Oligoflexus sp.: one gene and its partner. The protein of the gene in region 2 interacts with the protein of the main gene of each other region in a pairwise test. Links are inferred from orthologs where the notes say so. Each region holds a gene or a part of one and is shown on either strand. Other genes may lie near its edges.

Region 1 (4,966 bases), on a different replicon or contig from region 2:
CAGGGCCTCTGGGGCACCTTTTATATCAGCGTGCTCTCGATTATCTGCGGCACCCTGCTCGGGCTTCTCGTGGGCCTTCTGATGATCGGTCCTGAACCCGTGTCCCGGCATGCCGCCACCCTTTTCGTTGATATCTTTCGCAATACGCCCGTCCTGGTGCAGCTCTATGTGATGTACTTCATCGTGGGCACGGCCTTCAGCCTCAGTCCGGAAGTCGCGGGCATCTTAACCCTGAGCCTTTTCTGTTCCGCCTATGTCGCCGATATTTTCCGCGCCAACGTCGTGGAATTTGAACGAGGCCAGCTGGATGCCGCCAAAGCCATGGGTCTGAACCGTTGGCAGATCGCTTCTTCCATCATGGCGCCTCAAATTCTGCGGCGTATGCTGCCGCCTCTGGTCGGGCAGTTCGTGAGTCTCGTGAAGGATAGTTCGCTGGTCTCGGTCGTGTCGGTCACGGATCTGACGAAGTCAGCCATGAATGTGGTGTCCGTGAGTTTTCGCAGTTTTGAAACCTGGTTTGTCATAGCTGTCATCTACTGTGTGCTGAACTATAGCCTCAGCAGCTACGGACGCTATCTGGAAAAACGCCTGCGGGTCGGTGCGCGATGAAAGGTGCAGCTCCCATGGAAGCTTTGATTCGAATGCGTGCTGTGTCCAAGTCCTTCGAGGGCGCACATGGCTCGCATCATGTTTTGCGTCAGCTCGATCTGGATGTGTTCCAGGGCGATCGCCTGTGTTTGATCGGTCCCTCGGGCAGCGGAAAGTCCACCTGTCTGCGCGTGATCAACGCCCTGGAAACGATAGAAAGCGGCAGCGTGGAAGTCTGCGGGTTCGACTACGAAACGAGCAAGCTGCCCGTGCATCGGATCCGCCAGCATACGGCCATGGTTTTTCAAAGATTTGAACTCTTCCCGCATCTGAGTATTCTGGATAATGTGGCTCTTGGGCCCCGACTTGTGAAAAAAGTCGGGCGTTCGGAAGCCGAAGCCAAGGCCGTGGATCTTCTGAAAAGAGTCGGCCTTGGCGATCACCTGCGGAAATATCCTTCGCAGCTTTCCGGCGGTCAGCAGCAGCGGGTGAGTATAGCCCGGGCGCTGGCGATCGACCCGCGTGTTTTGCTGTGCGATGAGCCGACCTCGGCCTTGGATCCCGAGCTGGTTCATGAGGTCACCGATATTTTGCAGGAACTTGCCCAGCAGGGCATGACCATGCTGATCGTCACGCATGAAATGGCCTTTGCTCGCCGTGTGTCGACGCAGTGTTTGTTTTTGGATCAGGGACAGATCGTGGAACGATCAAGCCCCGATCAATTTTTTGAAAATCCCAAGCATCCGCGCCTGCAGCAGTTTTTGCAGGTGATCCGCGTTTAAGATCAGGAGAGCGATATGAAGAGCGGCGCCCGGGTTCAGTTTTCACCAGAAAAAGTCGCGGCTTTGCAGGCGCGTCGGCAGCGCATTATCAAGGCCCTGAACGGTGGCCTTCTTTTGGCTGCTTCACGTCCGGCCTTTCATAAGTATGATTCCTCGTACTTCCGCTATCGGCAGGACCCCAACTTTTATTATCTGAGCGGACTTTATACGGAAGACCAGGGCGTGGTCCTGCTCGTCTCCGGGGACAAACCGCAGTCCATCCTCTTCGTCGAAGACCGCGACTCTGCCACCGAAATCTGGAACGGACCCATGATCGGTCTGGATGGGGCCGCTCAGCTGGGCTTCGATCAGGTCTTCTCGATCGCGGATTTGCCGCGCGTGCTGCCGGAGCTGATGCAGAACGCGACCATGCTTTACACGGATCGTCAGCATCACGAAGGCGTCGAGCGCATCCTGAATGATATCGTCTATCGTCAGCGCATCGCGTTCGATGGACTCGAAGTCCGCGATTTCTGGGGCTTCCTCGGTGATTTCCGTCTCATTAAAGACGCCTATGAAGTCGAACTCATGCAAACCGCCAATCGCATTTCCGCAGCGGCCCATAAACGCTGCATGCAGGATGCGCATGCGGGCATGACCGAACTTGAACTGCAGGCTCTGCTGGAACTCGAAATGAAGTGCGGAGGCTCACCCTTCACCGCCTATCACAGCATCGTGGCCAGCGGCAGCAATAACTGCTGCCTTCACTACAATGTCAACAGCTGCAAGCTGGAGGCCGGTGACCTCGTTTTGATCGACGCGGGCTGCGCCTATGAAGGCTACGCTTCCGATATCACCCGGACATGGCCGGTGGATGGGCACTTCACCGATGATCAGCGGGCGATCTATGAAATCGTTCTGAAAACCCAAAAGTCCATCATCGACATGGTGAAGCCCGGGGTTAAAATCCCGGATCTGCAGGAAGCTACGATCAAAATGCTGACCGAAGGTCTGATCGAACTCGGTGTCATCAAACTCAGCTACGAGGATGCGCGGAAGAACGATACCTTCAAAGCCTGGTATCCGCATGGCGTTTCGCATTATCTAGGACTTAACGTGCACGATGCAGGGCGTTACGTGGTCGAGGGCCAACGCCGGCCATTGGAAGCCGGTATGGTGATCACCATCGAACCCGGTATTTATATTCAGCCGGGTTCACCCTACGCGGACGGCCGTTGGCACGGCATCGGTGTAAGAATCGAAGATGACATCCTCGTGACAGCGGACGGTTATCGTAACCTGACCCACTGTCCCAAGGAAGTCGCGGAACTGGAAGCTTTGCGCTAGAAAGAGGGGGCTCAGCCCCCGTGCCTTTGTTCCAGCACCTTCACGGCATCACTCAGCTTCAGCCCGCGGCCTTTCAAAAGCACCATCAGGTGAAAGATCAGGTCGGCCGCTTCACCGAGCAGTTCTGCATCACTCGGGGCCATGGCCGCGAGGGCGACTTCCACACCTTCTTCCCCGACTTTCTGAGCCATTCGCTGCACGCCGTCCTCAAAGAGACGTGTGGTGTAGGATCCTGCGGGGCGCTCTTCATAGCGCTGATCAATGACCCCTTGCAGTTGATTCAGAAAATTCACGGATGGACTCTTAGGACCGAAGCAGGTCGCGCAACCTGTGTGGCAGGTGGGGCCGATCGGGTCGACTTTCACCAGCAGCGTGTCCTGATCGCAGTCGAGCGCTACCGACTTCAGACGTAGAAAGTGCCCTGAGGTTTCCCCCTTGGTCCAAAGCTTTTTTTGCGTCCGGCTGTAGAAGGTCACAAGACCTGTTTCGACCGTTGTATTCAAAGCCTCGGGCGACATGTAACCGAGCATCAGGACGCTGCCTTCGCGATCGTCCTGAATCACAGCTGGAATCATCCCGCCGACTTTTTCCCAGTCGATACTTGCGATATCCATCATAAACGAACCTCCACACCGGCTTTTTGCAGCCAGGCTTTCAAATCAGGAATCTGCACCTCACCACGGTGAAAAATTCCAGCCGCCAGGGCCGCATCCACGCGCGCCTTATGGAAGGCATCCAGGAAATCCTGCGGTTTGCCAGCTCCACCGGACGCCACCAAAGGCACGCGGCAAAGGTCCCGCGCCGCCTGCAGCTGGCGAATGTCGTAACCGGCCCGCGTGCCATCGGCCGCCATGCAGTTCAGAACGATTTCACCCGCGCCGCGATCCTGGACCTCGCGAATCCAATCGAGCGTTTTTTTGCCGGCACTTTGCGCGGTTTTTTCGCTGCCGGTATATTTCCAGATCATATAATCGCCATCCTGTTCGATGGAGTCGATGCCGATCACCACGCACTGGCTGCCGAACTCATCAGCCAGGGCATTGATCAGCCCCGGATTTTCAATCGCAGGGGAATTGATGGAGACCTTGTCCGCACCTGAATGCAGAACGCGGCGCGCGTCGTCCACGCTGCGAATGCCGCCGGCCACGCAGAAAGGAATATCAATCACGCGGGCGGTGTCTTCGATCCATTGGGTCGATACCGTCCGGCCTTCCGCGCTGGCTGTGATATCGTAAAACACCAGCTCATCCGCACCGGCATCACGATAGCGCCGGGCCAGATCCAAAATATCACCAAGGATCACGTGATCCTTGAACTTCACGCCCTTGACCACCTTGCCGTCGCGGACATCCAAACAGGGAATGATTCTGCGGGCTAGCATTGCAGGGCCTCCTCGAGTGAAATGGTGCCTTCATAGAGCGCCTTGCCAATGATGGCGCCACCGACGCCGTCGGCCTTCAATTGCCGGATATCTTCAACCTTATGCATACCGCCTGAGGCGAGCACGCAAAGGCGCGGATATTCGGTCTGCAGTTTTTTATAGAGCGCGAAGTTCGGGCCGCTCATCATGCCATCGCGTTTGATATCGGTACAAAGAACCTGATTCAAACCCATGCCCATATAACTATCGAGCACTTCATGCGCCGAGATTGAGGACACCTGCTGCCAGCCATGCGTGGCCACGCGCGGTTCACCGCTGTCATCCAGCATCACATCCAGACCAAGGGTGATGTGCTCAGCACCATAGGTTTCAAAAATTCTTTTGGTCAGCTTCGGATCCTGGATCGCAAGGCTGCCGATCACCACGCGTTCCACGCCGGCTGAAAGCAGAGCCTCGACATGCTCGACGGTCCGTACGCCGCCGCCGACCTGAAGCTTCAAGGGGACTTCGGCGGCCAATGAACGCAGAAGATCAACCTGCATCGGCCGGCCTTCGCGCGCGCCGTCCAGGTCCACGACATGCAGATAGGTCGAACCGCTCGCAACAAAACCCTGCGCGGCTTCAAACGGCGATTTTTTATAGGTGGTGCGATCTTCAAAACGCCCTTGAGCGAGACGCACAACCTGCCCATTCATAAGGTCAATGGCGGGATAGATCTTCATAGCGTTAAAAAGTTCCTTAAGATTAAGGAGCCCACATCGCCGGATCGTTCCGGGTGAAATTGAGTTCCGAAAAAGTTGTCCTGCGAAACCAGAGCGGGGATGGTTTCTCCGTAATGACTGCTGGCCCGAGTCGTGGCATTGACGGGAGCGCGGAACGAGTGCACGAA
Region 2 (5,030 bases):
CTGGGCAAGCAGAAAAAACCCATCGTCATCGACGAGGATCCAGGTCCCGAGATCTGGTCGAAGCCCGTCTTCCGCATGGCCGTGAACATCATGAAAGATCCGAACAGGCCCCAGGCCCTTGTCGTGAAAGCCTTCCCCTGGATGACCCGGCAGCGCGCCAGCGTCGATAACTCGGCGACCAGCCTTGCTTCTGACCTTGCGGCTCCGACTTATGAATATCGTCTTTATTACGAGGCCAAGCCCGATGCCAACGGTCGGCTGAAGATCATCGCGGGCGAGTGGATCGGTCCAAGCCTGAACTTCCATCCTGATATGGTGTTCCTGCCTCAAGGCAAGGACAACAAGGATCAGTACAATCCCGAGTTCAAAAAATACAATAGCGACATCCGAAAACTTCTGGAAAAGGCAGGGATGTTCTAACCCTGACCGTCCAGCTGTTTAGTATAACACCATCTTTGCATAAGGATTACTTCGATGAAAACATTCTCCATGTCTGTCCTGGCGCTCAGTTTCGCAGTTTCTGCATCGGCTTTTGCAGCTCAAGGCGGCAGCCAATCTTCGATGAACCTCGAAGGTCTGAAAAACAAGTGTACTGAGCTTTCAGCCAACGAGCAGCTGAAACCTTTCAAAGCTGTCGTGACCTGTAAGCAAGTGACCACCGAATGGCGCCCAGCTGCTGAAGCGCCAAGCGTAGAAGTGCAGAACACCAAGCAAATCGGCGCTTCATTCAGCCTGAAAGGTTACGCAGTACCCTTCCAAGCTGAAGACGTGGAAGTAGGTCCAGCCACCGCCGCTTGTACTGTGTTGGAGCAATATAAATTGACTGTTCCAGCTGTTGACATCGAACTGGATTGCGCAGGCCTTCAGGCCGTTCAGAAATTGGCTGACCTCTGCGGTCCAGTCATCGACGAGCGTCTGACCGCTGACCCCAGCATCCAAATCGAAGAGAAAACTGGCGCAACATTCAACAGCTGCAATCCTAACTCTCAGGTCCAATAATCTGTTCCGCTTCTGACTCCATTCCAGGGAGGGGGTTCAAAGTCCGATGGAAGGATTTTGAACTTCCCTTCCTATTACCTTGTGGGGGAATGGAGTCCCCAGGAAGTTCGTATGGGGCATGGCCGAAGGCGCTTTGCCGAAGGCGCTTCGCCGTCGGAATTCATCGGTCATACCGCAACCATGTCATCTTGAAATTTTGTAGGGATTACATCGTTTTGAGGACGGATCGAGGAAGAGAAGAGGATTCAGCTCATGAGCGAGCTGAACAGAGCGCCAGCGGCCAGACGGGACAGGAGGTCCTGGGCCCATTTGCTGGTCTTACGGGATTTTTCTTTTTTCATACCAATAACCTTTCTTGTAAGCCCGACCATTCGGGCATTTCACAGGACGATGGTAACGCTTCTTTATTGCGTTTGAAAAGTCACAAAAATTCGCTAACTGGCTATCCACCGCCTGTTTGCGGGTTTATCCCGGGGCTGTCAGCTGGGCCAAGTCTGTTAAATTTCTTGATATCTTCCTCTGCTGTCCCTTAGTCTAGGGATGGAAACACCGTCCTCAGGCGAATTATCGCCGCCTGCACAAAGGAGCTTTGCCATCATGTCTGAAGCAGTCTCGGGTCTGGAACCCGCACTCCTCTGGAAGCACTTCGCCGCCATATCCTCGATACCGCGCCCGTCCAAAAGCGAGGCGGCCGTTGCCCGTTATGTCATAGAAACCGCTCAACGCACGGGCTGCAGCGTCGATCGGGATGCCATTGGCAATCTCCTCATTCGAAAACCAGCGTCTCCAGGGCGTGAAGGCGCGCCTTCGATTTGCCTGCAGGGGCATCTCGATATGGTCTGTGAAAAGAATGCGGAGACGGCTCACGACTTCAATAAGGACCCCATTCGCCTGCAACGGAACGGGGGCCACATCAAAGCCACGGGCACCACGCTGGGCGCCGATAACGGCATCGCTGTCGCCACCAGTCTCGCGCTCATGGAGGACGAAAAAGTCCAGCATGGTCCTTTGGAATTCCTGCTGACCATTGATGAGGAAACCGGTCTGACGGGTGCCAAGCTTTTGGATCCGAATCTGATTTCCTCGCGCATCCTTTTGAATCTGGATAGCGAAGAGGAAGGCGCTCTCTACGTCGGCTGCTCGGGTGGCCGCGATACCAATGGCAGCTGGAAACTCGCCTGGGAGAAAGCCCCGGCGCGCAGTCACATCGTGCGCATCAGCGTCAAAGGTCTGAAAGGCGGACACTCGGGTCTTGATATCGACAAACAGCGCGGCAATGCCATCAAGATCGCAGCGCGGGCCGCGGTGCTTTTGACAGCACGCGGGGCGCGGGTTTCCGCTTTCAACGGCGGGAATAAACGCAACGCCATACCCCGTGAGGCTGATGTCACGCTTTATCTGCCGCAGGTGCAGTGGGATGAATCGGTCCAGCTGATGGAGCGTTTCCAGGAGGTCATCCAGGCCGAACTTCAGGCGTCTGATCCTGGCGTGAAGATATCCATAGCCCAGGTCAAGACCCGGCGCGGGAAAGTTTGGGCCCGCGCGCTGCAGAACAAGATCCTCGCCACCGTCGCGGCCATTCCGCACGGTGTGACGAAGATGAGTGCCGACATTCCGGGCCTCGTGCAAACATCGAGTAACCTGGGTGTGATTCGCAGCACGAAAAATGAAGTGGTGATCTCGACCAGTCAACGCAGTTCCGTCGCTTCGGAAATGGCCGATGTCGCCTACACCGCGGCGGCCTGTTTGCAGCTGGGCGGAGCGAAAGTGGATGCAGGCGTCGGTTATCCGGGTTGGAAACCCAATCTGGAATCACCCGTGCTGAAGCTGGCCCAGGCCACGTTCAAGGAACTTTATCGTCGCGATCCGGCTGTGAAGGCGATTCATGCTGGTCTGGAATGCGGGATCATAGGCGAGAAAATTCCGGGGATTGATATGGTTTCCTTTGGGCCGACCATCGAAAACGCTCACTCCCCGGATGAAAGTGTGGAAATTGCGAGTGTGGATCATTTCTACCAGTACCTTCTGCGCATGCTGGATAGGCTGTCGGCGTCGGCGTAAGCCTTCTGCGCAGCCGAAGGCCGTCTATCGGCGTCCGCCTCACACGGCGTTCGCCTCTGTCGGCATGCAGCCGAAGGTTCTCTCCCAAGAAAGAAAAAGGGCAGGTCGGCCTGCCCTTGATCTTATTCCATCATTTTCTTTCGGATATAATTGCCGGATTCCGTCAGATCATTCGTGGTCCAGCCGCCTTTAGGATTGGCACCCGGCTTCAAAGCCGAAGCGCTTTCATTCTTGTCAAACAGCGACCAGTTCGCCCAGCTCAGCTTATGCTGATCCATGAAGGCCATCCAGCGATCCGCTTCCGCGAGGTCGATGTTGCCGTTACCCGAAGCGTCGCAGACACCAAATTCCGTGACGAAAAGGGCAATACCCTTGTTCAAAGCATAGGTAGCCTTATCACGAAGGTCCTGGCGGTGCGTCCCGGAATAGAAGTGAAGGGTATAGGCCACATTCTTATCCTGAACCGGATTATCCGCAGCCAGGTCCACACGCTGCGACCAGGAAGGGCTGCCGACGATCACAAGGTTCTGAGCGCCTTTCGCGCGGATCGCTTTGGTCACCGTCTCAGCATAGGCCTTGACCTGCTCCCAGCTGTCGTCCAGCGGCTCGTTGTAAATCTCAAAAATCACATGGGGATTGTTCGCGTAAAGACCGGCCATCTCGCTGAAAAACTCCACAGCCTTGGCCGTGTTGCGCGTGGCGTGATGATCATGCCAGTCGATGATCACATAGATGCCTTCTTTCATCGCAGCGTTGACGATGGTTTTCACCCGGTCTTTCTCGGCATTGGGCTGGGTCAAATAACCACCATCTTCCACACCCATGGCGGCCCGAATCAGCGTGGCCTTCCAGTCTTTCTTAATGAAGGTCACGGCATCGGAATTCCAGAAATTCCCTGACCAGTGACTCCAGAAAAGACTCATTCCTTTCAGCTGAATGGGCTTCTTATCCTTATCCACGATCTTATTCCCGGAAACGCTCAGCATGCCGTGCTGGGCCACGAACGACCCCGAGGTAACCGGAGGCGCGGGCGTGTTCGGCGTTGGCGTTTCTGGAGTCTTGCCACCAGGAATGGCGAGTTCGGGTTTCACGATGACATCCGCGCCGTCACCGACAACGGTGCCAATCGGCGTTGAGCCGCCGATGGAACAGACTTGGACCGTTACGGAATAAGTCGGCACGCGAATGTTATGCTCCTTGGCTCTATCATTGGGGCAGGATTCATAGATCGCTTTGCCCTGAGCATCCTTATAAGTCAGGAGCAGTTTATAGTCACCATAAAGCACCTTGGTCTTGGCAACAATGGTTTGACCTGCAACTTTCTGGTAGCTGCTTTGCACGGTTTCCGGGGACGGGCGCAGGCGTTCGAGTTTGAAATCGAAGCTGCCCCAACCACCCTTGTCGAGTTCGACGACCTTCACATCAGAGAGAGTCGAGGAGTTGGAACGATCCAATTCGGGACGGGTCATCTTACAGTTGGTCAGGAGGAGGCTGCTGAACGCAAGCACAGGCAAAATTCGAGAGGTCTTCATGTGTGTCTCCGCAGTCAGGGCAACAATGGGGTCTCAGCTCAGAACAGGTGCCTGACCTCGGGGATGAGGTCAGAACTTGCTCACCTTACCAATGCGACTGACTGCGGGGTTGATTGAAACATCGGAAAAACAAGTTTATCAGCGTGAAATCTTTATACATAGTCCGTTTGAAAGAGGCGCTCAGCGAGCGCGGCACACCCGGGCTTCGGGATAGACAAGGCCCTCTTCACAGCTATAACCCTTCGGACAATGCTCATCCGCTTCACAGTAACAGGCCTGATCCACAACGCAATTCTTCGCGGCGGCCGTGGGGCTGACGCGCCCATTGATCCGGGAATAGAAATCGTTCATGAAGATGCCGCCTGGATCCTGCGTCTCGCGATAGGCTTCGAACTCAGCGAAACGCGGATACTGGTCCCGGATGTTTTCGAACATCGG

Evidence for each region. The genes of interacting proteins can lie anywhere in the genome.
Region 1: the proteins of VFO10_RS30950 (region 2) and VFO10_RS06085 interact in binary tests that used the Escherichia coli proteins (3 or more experiments, as listed by UniProt). The link is inferred for Oligoflexus sp. from one-to-one orthologs.

What each region holds. Positions count from the first base shown.
Region 1 is NZ_DASTAT010000027.1:31,190-36,155, reverse strand. Bases 685-3,540 are described here. They hold VFO10_RS06085 (aminopeptidase P family protein), read left to right. Parts: upstream 685-1,385; coding sequence 1,386-2,696; downstream 2,697-3,540. Other genes in these bases: hisF (imidazole glycerol phosphate synthase subunit HisF), read right to left, coding at 3,310-3,540; hisIE (bifunctional phosphoribosyl-AMP cyclohydrolase/phosphoribosyl-ATP diphosphatase HisIE), read right to left, coding at 2,708-3,313; VFO10_RS06090 (amino acid ABC transporter ATP-binding protein), read left to right, coding at 685-1,370. Also shown: VFO10_RS06095 (amino acid ABC transporter permease), read left to right, coding at 1-609; more of VFO10_RS06090, read left to right, coding at 624-684; more of hisF, read right to left, coding at 3,541-4,077; hisA (1-(5-phosphoribosyl)-5-[(5-phosphoribosylamino)methylideneamino]imidazole-4-carboxamide isomerase), read right to left, coding at 4,071-4,799; imidazole glycerol phosphate synthase subunit HisH, read right to left, coding at 4,796-4,966.
Region 2 is NZ_DASTAT010000145.1:72,127-77,156, reverse strand. What follows is about bases 909-3,828. They hold VFO10_RS30950 (aminoacyl-histidine dipeptidase), read left to right. Parts: upstream 909-1,596; coding sequence 1,597-3,060; downstream 3,061-3,828. Other genes in these bases: VFO10_RS30945 (glycoside hydrolase family 5 protein), read right to left, coding at 3,183-3,828; VFO10_RS30955 (hypothetical protein), read left to right, coding at 909-999. Also shown: VFO10_RS30960 (hypothetical protein), read left to right, coding at 1-420; more of VFO10_RS30955, read left to right, coding at 475-908; more of VFO10_RS30945, read right to left, coding at 3,829-4,592; VFO10_RS30940 (D-arabinono-1,4-lactone oxidase), read right to left, coding at 4,773-5,030. UniProt on the Escherichia coli protein: Dipeptidase with broad substrate specificity. Requires dipeptide substrates with an unblocked N-terminus and the amino group in the alpha or beta position.